Regions from separate parts of the Arthrobacter sp. fls2-241-R2A-172 genome, predicted to be linked through region 2. Evidence: predicted binding sites of a transcription regulator. Region 2 holds the regulator's gene; the other holds the start of a gene.

Region 1 (7,448 bases), on a different contig from region 2:
TTGGGGTGGTGGGCATCCTCGCGCTGATCTTCATCTACACCCAGGTGCCCGAAACCCGTGGCCGCACCCTGGAAGCGCTGGAGGAGGACGTCACCACGGGCGCCATCTACCTTGTACACAAGAAGGACACCGCGGGAGCCTCCTAGCTTCCCTGTTGGGTGCGGCGTTCGAGCAGGATGGTGTCCCTCCAGGATCCGGCCGCCGGCCCATAGCTCATGAGTCCGATGCTTCGCCGGGTGCCTACGACCGTAAACCCGTGTCGTTGGTGCTGGTCATGGTGTGGCTGGTTCCCCGCTGCGTCCGTGAACCAGACCGGTAGGGAAACCAATCGTGACCGGGACAGGTTCTGGGGATCCGCAGCACGAATCCGCCGCGTCTTGCCCCTCTGCGGGAAGGCTGGTGGAGCAGACACCGGTTTCGGGCAGTTCAAGCTCCAGCGCGTCCGCTGCTGCGGTGTCGCCGGCGAGGGCGGCTGCAATGGAGCGCACTTGCTCGTAGCCGGTGGCCATGAGGAAGGTCGGTGCCCGGCCGTAGGACTTCATTCCTGCAAGGTAGAAGTCTTTCTCGGGGTGGGCGAGAAGCCTTGCGCCGTGGGGCGGGACGGTTCCGCAGCTGTGGAAGTCCGGATCGATCAACGGTCCCAAGGCTTTGGGGGCGTCGACCGCCGGGTCCAGGTCCAGCCGAAGTTCGGAAAGGATGCCCAGGTCCGGACGGAACCCGGTCGCCGGAATGACATGGTCCACCTCGATGAACCGGCCGTCCGCTGCGTGCACCACCACCGCGCCGGAATCGGTAGTTTCAATGCGGCGGGTGTTGAAGCTTGTCAGGAGCTGCACGCCCCCGGTCTCGACGGCGGTGCGCAGGCGGGTGCCAAGCTGGCCGCGGGCGGGGAGCTCGTCAGCGTTGCCGGCGCCGTAAGCCCTGTCAGGGGTGGAGGCGCGGATGGCCCACGCTACTTCGGTGCCGGGTTTGGTGCGTGCGAGGCGAGCGAGGTCCAGGACCATGTTCGCGGCCGAGTGGCCGGACCCGATGACGAGGGTCCGATGGCCAGCGAAACGGCCTTTCGTGACATCAGGCAGGGGCCCGGTGATGGTCCCGGTGGCGCGCGCTTCATTTTCCCCGGGAACGGAGAGCCCGCTGGAGCCAAGCGGTGCGGGGGTGTTCCAGGTTCCGGAGGCGTCGATGACGGCCCGCGCCACAACCTCGGCCGTATGGCCGTCGTCGTGCTGAACGTACAGGACGAAAGATGTCTGGTCGCGGCCGTGGCTGTGGCCCTTGTCCATCCCTTGCCGTGTAACGGCGATGACCTTGGAACCGGTATGGATCCTCTGCTCCAGGTCATGGGTTGCGGCCAAAGGTTCAAGATACTGGGTGACGATTTCGTGGCCGTAGGGCAGAGCGGTCGGGCGGGGTGCTTCCCAACCGGTGCGTTCCAGGAGGCGGACGGCTGCGGGATCGAGGTTGTATTTCCAGGTGGAGAAGACTCGGATGTGGCCCCACTCCTTGATGGCGGAACCGACGGTGGGGCCGGCTTCGATGACGAGGGGTTCGAGCCCGCGTTCGAGGAGGTGCGCCGCCGCGGCCAGACCGACCGGCCCGGCGCCGATCACCGCGACGGGCAGGGAGTCGTGCTCTGTCACTGCTGTGCTCCCGCCGGGGTGAGGGAGGCAATGAGTGCCTCGACCCGGGTTTTGATCTCGTCACGGATGGGCCGGACGGACTCGACGCCTTTGCCGGCGGGGTCTTCCAGGACCCAGTCTTCATAGCGTTTCCCCGGGAAGTACGGGCATTCGTCCCCGCAGCCCATGGTGATGACTACGTCGGAGCCCTTGACGGCCTCGGTGGTGAGGATCTTGGGGATTTCGGCGGACATGTCGATCCCGATCTCGGCCATGGCCTCAACCGCTGCGGGGTTGACCTGATCGGCGGGTTGTGAACCAGCGGAGCGGACCTCGATCGCGCCCTGGCCAAGGGTGGTCAGGAAGGCAGCAGCCATCTGTGAGCGTCCTGCGTTGTGGACGCAGACGAACAAGACGGACGGTTTGACGCTCATGAGAGCACCTTTCGGTCAGCCGCGGCATCAGCCGGGGAAACATCAGTGGTTTGGGGGTAGAGGAAGCGGACGAGGACCAGTCCGAAGGCGCCTCCGACCAGTTGGGCGGCGACGAAACCAGGTGCGGAAGCGGGCGCGATCCCCGAGAAGGTGTCGGTGATGGTTCGGGCGATCGTGACCGACGGGTTGGCGAAGCTTGTGGAAGACGTGAACCAATACGCGGCGGTGATGTAACCCCCGACGGCGAAAGCCACCCGGTCGGCGCGTCCGGAACGGATGGTCCCGAACACGATGACCAGTAGCCCGGCTGTGGCAATGACCTCTGCCAGCCAGAGACCAGGCCCGCTCCGTTCATGGGTGGAGAATGTGGCTGGCGCCAGGCCGAACATCAGGTTCGCCGCGACCGTCCCGACCAAACCACCCACGATCTGCGCCGCAACCAAAAGAGCGGCAGTCCGGGTGTCGACCAGGCGGAGGAACCGTTCAACCAGGGTGACGATGGGGTTGAACGAGGCTGATACCGGCTGCAGGGCCAGGATCAACGCAACCAGGGCCGCGCCGGTGACGAGGCTGTTCTGCAGCAGCTGCAGTCCGACGTCGTTCGGTGACAGCCGGGAGGCCATCACGCCGGACCCGACCACGGCCATGACGAGGAACGCGGTCCCAATGAACTCCGCTCCGGTGCGGCGGACAAGCAAGGGGTTCACTGAGCCTGTCCACCGATCAGGGCCGCCAGGTTCTGCAGCGCTTCGGTGCGGGCCTTGTAGTAGACCCAGACGCCGCGCTTCTCCCGGTCCAGCAAACCTACTTCGTGCAGCACTTTGAGATGGTGGCTGATGGTCGGCTGCGACAACTCGAAGGCATCGTTCAGGTCGCAGACGCACGCTTCGCCGCCCTCATGGGAGGCCACCAATGACATCAGGCGTAACCTCACCGGATCGGCCAATGCCTTCAACAACGGCGCAACACCCTCTGCTTCTTTCTCCGACAGTGGTTCGCGCGCCAACGGCGAGCAGCAGGCGACGGTTTGAACCGGGGTCAATTCCAAAGACATAGACACATGTAAATATTTACACTCATCAATGTTTAAAGCAAGGACGGTCCATGCCCCGCTCAGCGCGCGGGAACGCCAGAATCCCCCGCCGTTCGATTGCTCAGAGGAGCTTTCTTGTCTGCGGTCGACGCTACAGTTTAAGTATTCGAAAGTATGTTCGAATACTAGGCGTGTCCTGCGCGGGTTGCGTGGGCGTGCGTGATAGCGCGGATCAGGAGGAGATCGATGTCCAAGCCAGCAATCATGCATCGGATGCAGGAGATCGCCCATGTGGATATCAACTGCTTCTATGCGTCGGCGGAGAGGGCCTTCAACCCATCGTTGGAGGGCAGGCCGCTCATAGTCCTCTCGAATAACGACGGCTGCGCCGTGACTCGGTCTCCGGAAGCCAAGAAGCTCGGCATCGGGTTAGGAGATCCCTGGTTCAAGCTCGCTCCGCGGGCCAAGGAATGGGGCTTGGTTGCCCTCTCAAGCAACTATGAGCTCTACGGCGACATCAGCTCGAGGGTCATGGAACTCCTTGCCCGCTTCTCGGCGTGGCAGGAGGTCTATTCCATCGATGAAGCGTTCCTTGGCGTCAAAGGGCAGCCCGGGGAACTCCTGGAGTTGGGGCGCACCATCAAAATGGCCTGCCAAAAGCATGTGGGGGTTCCGGTGTGCGTGGGAATCGCCCGGACCAAGACCCTGGCCAAGCTGGCCAACAAGTGGGCCAAGCACAACCCCGCGTTCCAGGGGGTGTGCCGCTGGGACTCGATTCCCGAAGAGCAACGCGAAGCGCTTATGGCCAGGCTTTCAGTGATCGAGATCTGGGGCGTCGCCACGCGGCTCACCAAGCGCCTCAATGCCATGGGAATCTTCTCGATCCTGGACCTGGTCCGGGCCGACCCCATTGCCCTGCGCGACAAGTTTTCGATCGTCATGATGCGAACGGTCCTGGAACTCCAGGGCACCCCCTGCATTCCCATGGAAGAAGAAAGAATCGGCAGGGACCAGCTGATCTTCTCCCGTTCCTTTTCCACTCCCATCACCACGGCGGCCGGGATGCGGCAGGTGCTCAGCGTTTACGGGCAAATGGCCAGTGCCAGGTTGGCCAAGCATGATCTGCAGGCCAAACTCCTGACCGCCTTCGCCCAGACCTCCGTCTACAACCCGAATGACAGGTCTTTTCCCACTGTGAGCGTCAAGCTGCCAATGCCCACCTCGGACCCGGTCCTGCTCACCCGGGCGGCGCACGCCTTGGTTCCCAGGATCCAGGAAGGCGTGCGGTACGCCAAAGCCGGCATCATGGTCACGGACCTGCGGCCCAGTGGAAACCAGAAACCCTTGGAGATCTTCGAGAACCCACATGAGGAGCGGGGAATCGGCAGCCTCTTGGAAGAGGTCAGCAAAAAGTACGGACGCGGTTCCATCGGCTTGGGCCATGCGGGAATCAAGGGCGGGCCGGACTGGTCCATGAAAAGGGACATGCTCAGCCCCCGCTACACCACCCATTGGGACGAACTACCCCTGGTGAAGGCGGCGTAGCGTGTCGGAAAGCCTAGGCCCGCAACCGGTAGCCCCGTTTGACGACGGTCTCCACCAGCTTCCCGTCCGGGAGCGACGAGCGCAGCCTGCTGACCGTCATGTCCAAGGCGTGGACGGATCCCCGCAGGTCCAACAGGTCCGAGAGCGCTTCCCTGGACAGGACAGCCCCGCCAGCGCCGAGCAGCGCCCGCAGCAGCAGAAGGGGTGCAGGAGCCAAATCCACCACCTCACCGTTGACCCGCAAGCAGCGGCCCCGCAACTCGATCGTGGCGCTCTTGGTCTCCAACCGCCGGACGTGGTTCAAGGACAGGTGCTCTGTCACAAGGCGGATCAGCGCACCCATACGGTACCTGTCCGGAATCAGGGGCGTGAGGCCGGCGTCCACCAGTGGCTGCGCAGTGACGGGCCCAACAGCTGCGACCGTCACGGGTCCCTTGAGGGCTTCGATGAGGGACCGGTACAGACCCATTTCATGCGCAGTGCTCCACATGGCATCCACTGCAGGGGCGCTGGTGAACGTGAGGACATCCAGGTTCCCGCCAACCACGGCTTCGATCAGGCGCGGCAGTTTGTCTTCGCCATCGGGTTTGACCCAGCGGTACGGTGTCACGGTCAGCACGGTGGCGCCGGACATGCGGAGCCGTTCCAACTGGCGGACATCGGTGTATCCATGCAACTGCACGGCCACGGTCTTTCCCCGCACGCCTTCGGCCAACAGCATGTCCACCAGGGTTGCGGTGGTTTCGTCGCTGCTGATGCCGACGTCGGCAAGTCCAGCCGCGCGGACGGCACCGCGGGCTTTGGGCCCCCGGACAAACATGCGGCAGGCAGACAACGTTTCCAGGAGCTGTTCGCCGATGCCGAAGGAATCAGCGGCCTCGCACCAACGGCGCATACCGTAAGCGGTGGTGGCGATACAGATATCCGGCCGGGCAGCGATGATGGTCCGGGTGTCCTCGATGAGGACCATGTCTTCCTGCACGGGGGCGATCTTCAAAGCGGGGGCGTGCAGAACACTCGCCCCGCGACGCTCCAGTGCCTCGATGAGGTCACGGGAACGGCGGTGCGAGGTAACACCAATGCGGAATCCGTCCAGCGGAGCATCTGCGGCCTCGGATACTTCCGGAGCTGCGGTGGCTTCCTGGACTTCGATGGCACGTGCAACAGTCATGTGTTTTTACCTTCAGGCTTCAAGGAGCGAAGCCGCGAGTCGGCTCAGTTCGGCGGATGCTTCGGCGTGGTTCCGGTTGGCTTCAGCCACCCTGACCACCTCGCCGATGACCAGCACGGCAGGGTTACTGCAACCGGTGGCTGCTGTTTCGATCGTACCGAGTTCGGCGATGGTGGTGCGCTGCCCCGGACGGTACCCGCGTTCCACCACGGCCATCGGCATGTCCGGCCTCATCCCCGCCCGGCGAAGTCCCGCGGCAAGTTGGGGCAGGGTGCCTATGCCCATGAGGACCACGATCGTTCCTCCCAGACCGGCAAGATGGGTGTGCTCTTTCTCGGTCAGGGGAGCGTGGCCGGAGACAACCGTGAACATGTGGCTTACTTCGCGGTGCGTCACAGGAATCCCCGCTGCGGCCGGAACGGAGATGGCGCTGGTGACGCCGGAGATGACACGCACCGGCACGCCCGCCGCAACGCACGCCGCCACTTCTTCGCCGCCGCGTCCGAACACGTAGGGATCCCCACCCTTGAGCCTGACCACGTTTTGGCCAAGCAGGGCAGCTTCAACCATGAGCTTCTCGATGTCGCGCTGGGTGACCTTATGCAGGCCGGGCTGCTTCCCAACGTCCACCAGCTCGGCGGAGGTCAGGCCAGCCAACTCCTGGTAGGGCGCCAGCCGGTCATAGAACACCACGTCGGCGTCGCGCAGGGCCTCCACGGCACCGACAGTGAGCAGGTCCAGGGCACCCGGACCACCGCCCACCAACGTGACGTTGCCTTCGGCGCCCGCGGCCGGCTCGAACGCTACTGGAATTCCGGCATCGCGGCAGCGTTCCACCAACGGAAGCCAGCCGGCTTCGCCGTCGTCCACCACTGCCACCAGGAACGGACGGTCCGGGAGTTGGCCGTCACCTGGGATACCCTCGGGTGTGCTCAGCCGGGACACGTGGGCTCCGGCGTTCCGGTACCGGCGAACTGCTTGGCGGGCAGACTTTTCGGAGCCGGCAACCAGGACGTCGCGTCCGGTGAGATCAATGGTGAGCTGCATGGGGGACCCCTAGTTTTCTGCGTTGACGGTTTCGCTGCGGACCGGGATGGTGGAAGCGATGAGCACGCCGCCCTTTTCTTCGTTGGTGGCCGGACGGATCTGGCCACGCTCCGGAACGAAGGAGATGGACTCGTCCTTCTGGTCGGGGGCGTTGACGAAGGAACGGAACCTGCGGAGGCGCTCGGGATCCTTCAAGGTCTCGGCCCACTCGTCCTCGTAGGTGTCGATGTGTTTGGCCATGGCAGCTTCGAGCTCGTCGGCGATGCCCAGGGAATCGTGTACCACAACGTCCTCGACGTGCTTGATGTCGCCGTCGAGCTCTTCCTGCCACCGGGCAGTGCGCTGCAGGCGATCGGCGGTGCGGATGTAGTACATCAGGTAGCGGTCGATGTACTTCAGCAGCGTTTCATCATCCAGGTCCTTGGCGAGGAGCTTGGCGTGAGCCGGCGTGGCGCCTCCGTTCCCGCCCACGTAAAGGTTCCAGCCGTCGGCGGTCGCGATCACGCCGACGTCCTTGCCACGCGCTTCTGCACACTCGCGGGCGCAACCGGAAACGCCCATTTTCAACTTGTGCGGGCTGCGAAGACCGCGGTAGCGCA
Region 2 (7,448 bases):
CTGATCGAGGCCTTCAGGTCCACGCTGGAGGAAGTGGCGGATGCGGACCTGATCCTGCATGTCGTCGACGCTTCGCACCCGGATCCCGAGGGACAGATCGCCGCGGTGCGGGCTGTCTTCACCGAAGTGGATGCGCGCAAGGTCCCGGAAATCATTGTCCTGAACAAGGTGGATGTAGCGGATCCTTTCGTCGTGGAGCGCCTCAAGCAAAAGGAGCCCCGCCATGCGGTGGTTTCCACCCGCACAGGCCAGGGCATCGCGGAATTGCTGGAGGACATCAGCCAGTCGATTCCACGGCCGGGAGTACGCCTTGAGCTGCTGATTCCCTACGACCGTGGCGACATGATCAGCAAGCTGCACAGCTCCGACTCGGAAATCCTGAGCCTTGACCACGAGGAATCCGGGACGCGCGTGGTTGTCATGGTCCGCGAAGGACTGGCAGCCGAACTGGAGTCATTCGTCAGCAATGGTTGAGAAGGTGGCGGCGGACGCCGTCGAGTCGGTGGGCGAAAAGGCCACCCTCGAATTGTTGGACCGGGCTGTTGCCGGCATGGGCGGACAAAGCCGTGCGGGCCAGCACGAGATGGCCAAACACGTTGCCCGGGCGATCGAGACCGGGGAGCATTTGCTCGTCCAGGCGGGGACCGGAACAGGTAAGTCGTTGGCGTACCTGATTCCGTTGATCGCGCATTCGATGGACAGCAACAAACCGACGCTCGTGTCCACCGCCACCTTGGCATTGCAGACCCAGATTGTCGGCCGCGACCTTCCGCGGCTGTTGGAGAGCATTAATCCCGCCCTTGAACGCCCCGTCAACGTGGCGTTGGTGAAGGGCCGGGCAAACTATGTCTGCCGGCAGAAACTTGAGGGCGGCTTCCCCAGCGAGGAGCCCTCCGAAGGGCAACTGTTCTCCCTGGGTGAGGACACCAGCGTTCCGCACTTCGCTGCCTCCATGGGCGGGCCGCAGTCGCAGCTCGGCAAGGAAGTGGTCCGACTTCGCGAGTGGGCCGAGAAGACATCCACCGGTGATCGCGACGAACTCATGCCCGGAGTCACCGACCGTGCGTGGCGGCAGGTTTCGGTCACGTCCATGGAGTGTCTCGGCGCGCAGAAATGCCCGTTGGCTGAGGAATGCTTCAGCGAACTCGCGCGGTCCCGTGCGGCTGAGGCCGATGTCGTCGTCACCAATCACGCGATGCTGGCCGTGAGTGCTTTTGAGGGATTGGCCGTGCTCCCCGAGTACGACGTCGTGGTGGTCGATGAGGCCCACGAACTTCAGGACCGCGTGACCGGAGCCGTGTCCGGTCAGCTGTCCGTGGCCATGGTCCATGCTGCAGCGTCCAGTGCGCGCAAGCACACGGCCATTACTGTGGATGCCCTCAACGCTGCGGCTGACCGGCTGGATATGGCCATCGCAGGCGTGCCTAATGGCTTGTTGCCCAACGGACTCAACGACGAACAGCTCGACTGCCTTGACCAGTTGCGCGACGCCACACGCGCGGCCCTCTCGGATTCGAAGACGGACTCTTCCAACGCGGTCGACGGCGGTCGGCAACTGGCGCGCTCACGGCTCATGCTCATCCTGGAATTGTGCGAACGCCTGCTCGCCGCCAAGGAGAACAGGGAAGTGGTGTGGTTCTCGCGAAACAGCAACTTCGACCCCCAGCAGGGCTACTCCCAGCCTGATGAAACAGCACCCGCCCTCATTAACATTGCGCCGTTGAGCGTCGCAGGCCGTTTGCGTGAAGGCCTTTTTGCCGGCCACACGGTGGTCCTCACCTCCGCCACGCTGGCCATAGGCGCGGCTTTTGAACCGGCCGCCGGTGGCTTGGGCCTGATCGGTGACGGCGCCCCGAGCTGGACGGGCATCGATGTGGGGTCGCCTTTCGACTACCCCAAGCAGGGTGTGCTCTATGTGGCCAAGCACCTGCCCAAGCCTGGTCGGGGTACATCGCCGGAAGCCCTTGACGAGTTGGAAGACCTGATCAGGGCCTCGGGTGGGGGAGCGCTCTGCCTGTTCTCCTCACGGAGGGCGGCCGAGGAAGCGGCCGATGCCATGCGGCTCCGCCTTGACGTCGACATCCTTTGCCAGGGTGAGTCCACCATGGCTGCGCTGGTCAAGCAGTTCGCGGACGAGCCGGACACCTGCCTGTTCGGCACCATGTCCCTGTGGCAGGGGGTGGACGTTCCGGGCGGCTCCTGCCGGCTGGTGGTCATAGACCGAATTCCCTTCCCACGTCCGGACGACCCCCTGATGACCGCCCGTTCACGGGCGGTCGCGCAGTCCGGCGGAAACGGATTCATGGCCGTGTCGGCCACCCACGCGGCCATTCGGTTGGCCCAGGGAGCTGGACGCCTGATCCGATCAACCGGTGACAAGGGTGTGGTGGCTGTACTGGACTCCAGGCTCTCCACAGAACGCTACGGCGGGTTCCTTCGGGCTGCCCTGCCGCCATTCTGGGCCACAACCGACCGCAAAGTAGTCCGAGGTGTCCTGGAGCGCCTGGGGTCGGAAAAGGCCTCCTAGGGGCTCCTCAGGACCCGCGTGAGGGCTAGAGGGAGCGCAGCACAGAGACGACTTTGCCCATGATGGTGGCTTGGTCGCCAAGGATGGGCTCGTACTGGGTGTTCTGGGGGAGCAGCCACGTATGTCCGTCGCGCTGCCGGAAGGTTTTCACGGTTGCTTCGTCGTCCAGGAGTGCGGCGACGATGTCTCCGTTGATGGCGTCGTTCTGGCGTCGCACCACTACCCAGTCCCCGTCGCAGATGGCCGCGTCAATCATGGAATCTCCGGCGACCTTGAGCATGAACAGCTCGCCATGCCCTACGAGTTGCCGCGGGAGGGGGAGTACGTCCTCCACGGTCTGGTCGGCCAGGATGGGACCACCGGCGGCGATGCGGCCCACCAGCGGAACCATCGCTGTATCGCTGGCGCTGGCCAGTTCCGTCACAGCGAGTCCGCCCGTGCTGCGAAGCGCCGTGGGTGCTTCGACGCCGGGGATAGGACCGCCGTCCAGGGTCAAGGGCATCAGGACTTCCATGGCCCGGGGACGCTTTGGATCGCGGCGGAGGTACCCGAGCTTTTCCAATTGGGACAGCTGGTGGGTGACGCTGGAGAGGCTGGCAAGGCCGACGGTGTCACCGATCTCACGCATGCTGGGCGGGTATCCGTTGTCATTCACGGACCTCTGGATGGTCTCCAGGATCTTCTTCTGACGGACGGTCAGGCTCTTGGGGCTCTTTTGAGGCTGTTGGCTCCGCAGGGGTACCGCGCCGCCCGTGGCTTTCGCTGCCATGTTCGCCAATGCCTTTCCATTCCGTCCCCGGTGTGTGTCCGGGGATGTCGGGCCCGCAAAAATGTCAGACCCTCCTGTTCCACTGAAACAGTGCTGTTTCTTCACTCAAACGTAGGGCAGCCACCGGCGTTTATCAAACATTTGTTCTAGCGAGTCTCGACACCGTTCGTTGATAAGTGCTAAAAATGTCATAGCAAGGTTCGAATATGTGTTCTATAAACCTGACGCTGAGCCCCGTTGTTCGAAGAAAGTGTTCGAACAAGCAAGGGCCGGCACAGGAGAACACCAAGAATTGGCAGCCAGGCGCCGGGCATCCGGCTCATTGGCAATAGCTCAGAAGGGCTCAGCTCATGTCCGCAATCACTACGTTCGCTGATTTCCGCACCACCCAGGCTCCCGCTCGCCTGCGCCTGACCCGTCGGGGGCGGATTGTGTTCTTCGGCATCCCCGCTATGTTGCTGGTGGCTGCGCTGCTGAGCCTTGCCGGTTTCATCACCGCGCCCGCAAAGGCCTCCGACTCGCAGTCTCAGCTTCGACCTCCAGTCGCCGTTACAGTCACTGTCCAGCCGGGCCAGTCCCTGTGGGGTATTGCAGGCGCGGCAGCTCCTGAGCGGGATCCCCGCGATGTCATCTCGGAAATCATCCAGCTCAATGACCTTCGTGGCGGCCGTATCCAGCCCGGTCAGCAGCTCTTCGTGCCCGCCAACTAAGTGCCGGACCCCGCGCGAAACGGGAGTGGCCCGGCGTCACAGTTAGTTGGCGGTCGCAGCGGCCCCTTAAACTGACTGGGTGAGTGAGCAGCTTGAGCGACTTGACCGACTTCCCCTCCGGACCAACCTGCGTGGACTGAGCCCCTACGGCGCACCGCAGCTTGATGTCCCCATTTTGCTGAACGTCAACGAGAACACCCATGGCGTCCCGGCCGATGTGCAGGCCGCCATTACGGAGGCCGTCGCCGCTGCTGCCACTGGTTTGAACCGCTACCCCGACCGCGAGTTCACTGAGCTCCGCGAATCGCTGGCCGAGTACTTGGGTCATGGTCTTTCCCGTGACAACATCTGGGCGGCCAATGGATCGAACGAGGTCCTCCAGCAGATACTCCAGGCATTTGGTGGTCCTGGTCGCAAGGCGTTGGGTTTTCCTCCCACGTATTCCATGTACCCGCTTCTCGCCAGCGGCACGGACACGGAATATGTCCGGGGAGTCCGGGCCGACGACTACGGACTGGACGCGCAATCGGCCGCTGACCAGGTCCGGGAGACCGGCGCCAACATCGTTTTCCTGTGTTCTCCCAACAACCCCACCGGGACGGGGCTCGGGCTGGACGTCGTTGAGGCGGTCTACGAAGCCGGCGAAGCGAGCCAGGCGATCGTAATCGTTGACGAGGCCTACCACGAGTTTGCGCACGACAACACGCCCAGCGCCCTGACTCTGCTGCCAGGACGGGAACGGCTGATCGTCTCGCGGACCATGAGCAAAGCCTTTGCCTTGGCCGGCGCGCGCCTGGGTTACATGGCCGCCGCGCCGGAGGTTACGGATGCGATCAGGCTGGTCCGGCTTCCGTACCACCTCTCGGCCATTACGCAGGCAACCGCCCTCGCGGCGCTGAGCCACAGGGAAGCGCTGATGGCCGATGTCGAGGACATCAAAGTCCAGCGCGACCGCATTGTCACCGAGTTGCTGCGGATGGGCCTCAAGCCTGCCGCATCGGACTCCAATTACGTCTTCTTTGGCGGCCTCGAGGACCCGCAGACCATTTGGCAGGGCTTGCTCGATGCCGGAGTGCTGATCCGTGACGTAGGAATTCCGGGCCACTTGCGGGTGACCGCCGGGACTGAGCCGGAAACCACGGCCTTCCTTGTTGCCTTGGAAGGCCTTTTGGACAGCCAAGCATCACGGCCCGCCTAAACTTGTCAATAGACCCCATCCAACTTTTGTGTAGAAGGACGTCCCAATGAGCGAAACCGGCGCCACGCCGTCCGCTGCCCGCACCGCGCGCATGGAGCGCACCACCAGCGAATCCTCCGTTTTGGTGGAGATCAACCTGGACGGCTCCGGTGTCTCGGACATCAGCACCTCGGTTCCCTTCTATGACCACATGTTGACGGCATTGTGCAAGCACTCCCTGATTGACATGACTGTCAAGGCCACGGGTGATACCCACATCGACGCCCACCACACCGTGGAGGATGTAGCCATTACCTTCGGCGAGGTCCTGCGGACTGCCCTGGGAAACAAGGCCGGGATCCGTCGCTTCGGTGAGGCAACCGTTCCCTTGGACGAAGCCCTCGCCCACGCGGTGGTTGATGTTTCGGGACGGCCCTACCTGGTGCATGGCGGTGAGCCTGCGGGCCAGGAATACCACCTCATTGGCGGACACTTCACGGGCTCGCTGACCCGTCACGTTTTTGAAGCCATTACCCTGCACGCGGGTATCTGCCTGCACATGCGGGTGCTCGCGGGGCGCGACCCGCACCACATCGTGGAAGCCCAGTTCAAGGCGTTCGCACGGGCCCTTCGTGCCGCAGTTGAATCAGACCCGAGGGTCGAGGGAATCCCCTCAACAAAGGGAGCGCTATGAGCAGCCAGGTCCTCAAGGACGGTGCGGTTACCGACACCGTGGCCGTCATCAAGCCGTCCTCACCGGAAGGCAAGCCCACCGTAACGGTGCTGGACTACGGCTCCGGCAACGTCCGTTCGGCGGTCCGCGCGCTGGAACGTGCCGGTGCCCACGTGTTGTTGAGTGCCAAGCCCGAGGACGTTCTCAACGCCGACGGCCTGGTTGTTCCCGGCGTCGGTGCTTACGAGACTGTCATGAAGGAACTCAAGGCCGTCGACGCCATCCGCATGATCGGCCGCCGGGTGGCCGGTGGCAGGCCCGTGCTCGCTATCTGCGTTGGACTGCAGGTCCTCTTCGAGGCAGGTGTCGAACACGGTACGGAGTCCGAAGGCATGGCCGAATGGCCCGGCAAGGTGGAGTTGCTCCCCGCAGCCGTTGTGCCGCACATGGGGTGGAACACCGTGGACGTCCCGGAGGGCTCCAAGCTCTTCGCCGGAGTCGAGCAGGAGCGCTTCTACTTCGTGCACTCCTACGGCGTCCAGGAATGGAACTTCGACGTCGTCCAGCCTCGCATGGCGCCTCCCATGGTGACGTGGTCCGAGCACGGCGCGCGCTTCATCGCCGCCGTGGAGAACGGGCCCCTCTGCGCTACCCAATTCCACCCCGAAAAGTCCGGTGACGCCGGAGCCCGGCTCCTCCGCAACTGGGTGGATGGCCTGCGCAGGCCTGCGTCAACAGCGGAAACCCCTGAAAGCGGTGCCGCCTAGATGTGGTCGGTTGTCCTCATGGGCCTCGCCGGCGTGCTGGTGGGGGGCGGAATTTCCTTCCATCAGCAAAAGAAGCCCACTTGGGTTTCAGTTTCTTTCTACGTGCTGGCAGGGATGTCCCTGCTGGCCGCCTACCTCCTGACGCTGCCCGGTAACTAATCCGCGCCCCCACGATTTCAAGGACACTCATGACCACCTCCACCCAGTCCGTTCTGGAACTCCTTCCCGCCGTCGATATCGTCGATGGCCAGGCGGTTCGCCTCCTGCAGGGTGAAGCGGGTTCGGAAACCAGCTATGGAACACCGCTCGAAGCTGCCTTGAACTGGCAGGACGCAGGCGCCGAGTGGGTGCACATGGTGGACCTGGACGCAGCCTTCGGCCGGGGGAACAACGCCGCGCTCATCAGTGAGGTCGTCTCGCAGCTCAACGTCAAAGTGGAGTTGTCCGGCGGCCTGCGGGATGACGAGTCGTTGGAGCGGGCGCTGGAACTGGGCGTGGCACGGGTAAACCTCGGCACCGCCGCGCTGGAGAACCCGGACTGGACCCGTCGGGCCATTGAGCGCTTCGGCGACCAAATCGCCGTCGGACTTGATGTCCGCGGCACCACCCTGGCTGGTCGTGGCTGGACCAAGGAAGGCGGCGACCTCTGGGAGGTCCTTGCACGCCTCGAGGACGCCGGGTGCGCCCGTTACGTGGTCACCGATGTCACCAAGGACGGAACGCTGCAGGGTCCCAATGTGGAGTTGCTGCGCCAGATGGTCGAGAAGACGGGCAAGCCTGTGGTGGCCTCGGGCGGCATCTCAAGCCTCGAAGATCTCCGGGTCC

Evidence for each region. Region 2 encodes LexA, which represses DNA repair genes until DNA is damaged. Its sites were predicted from a motif close to TCGAACANNTGTTCGA; they were not measured.
Region 1: a site for LexA is predicted at 3,253-3,268, ahead of QRM57_RS07790 (Y-family DNA polymerase). Genes of this name have one in related genera too.

What each region holds. Positions count from the first base shown of each region.
Region 1 covers NZ_JARVTB010000003.1:486,751-494,198, forward strand. The annotation lists gene QRM57_RS07760 (sugar porter family MFS transporter) at 1-146, shown strand, start outside; gene QRM57_RS07770 (FAD-dependent oxidoreductase) at 273-1,640, opposite strand; gene QRM57_RS07775 (arsenate reductase ArsC) at 1,637-2,053, opposite strand; gene QRM57_RS07780 (aquaporin) at 2,050-2,760, opposite strand; gene QRM57_RS07785 (ArsR/SmtB family transcription factor) at 2,757-3,107, opposite strand; gene QRM57_RS07790 (Y-family DNA polymerase) at 3,333-4,631, shown strand; gene QRM57_RS07795 (uroporphyrinogen-III synthase) at 4,645-5,802, opposite strand; gene cobA (uroporphyrinogen-III C-methyltransferase) at 5,815-6,849, opposite strand; gene nirB (nitrite reductase large subunit NirB) at 6,859-7,448, opposite strand, start outside.
Region 2 covers NZ_JARVTB010000016.1:76,155-83,602, forward strand. The annotation lists gene hflX (GTPase HflX) at 1-474, shown strand, start outside; gene QRM57_RS19270 (ATP-dependent DNA helicase) at 467-2,527, shown strand; gene lexA (transcriptional repressor LexA) at 2,553-3,296, opposite strand; gene QRM57_RS19280 (LysM peptidoglycan-binding domain-containing protein) at 3,647-4,006, shown strand; gene QRM57_RS19285 (histidinol-phosphate transaminase) at 4,086-5,204, shown strand; gene hisB (imidazoleglycerol-phosphate dehydratase HisB) at 5,251-5,877, shown strand; gene hisH (imidazole glycerol phosphate synthase subunit HisH) at 5,874-6,623, shown strand; gene QRM57_RS19300 (CG2302 family histidine operon protein) at 6,624-6,782, shown strand; gene priA (bifunctional 1-(5-phosphoribosyl)-5-((5-phosphoribosylamino)methylideneamino)imidazole-4-carboxamide isomerase/phosphoribosylanthranilate isomerase PriA) at 6,812-7,448, shown strand, end outside.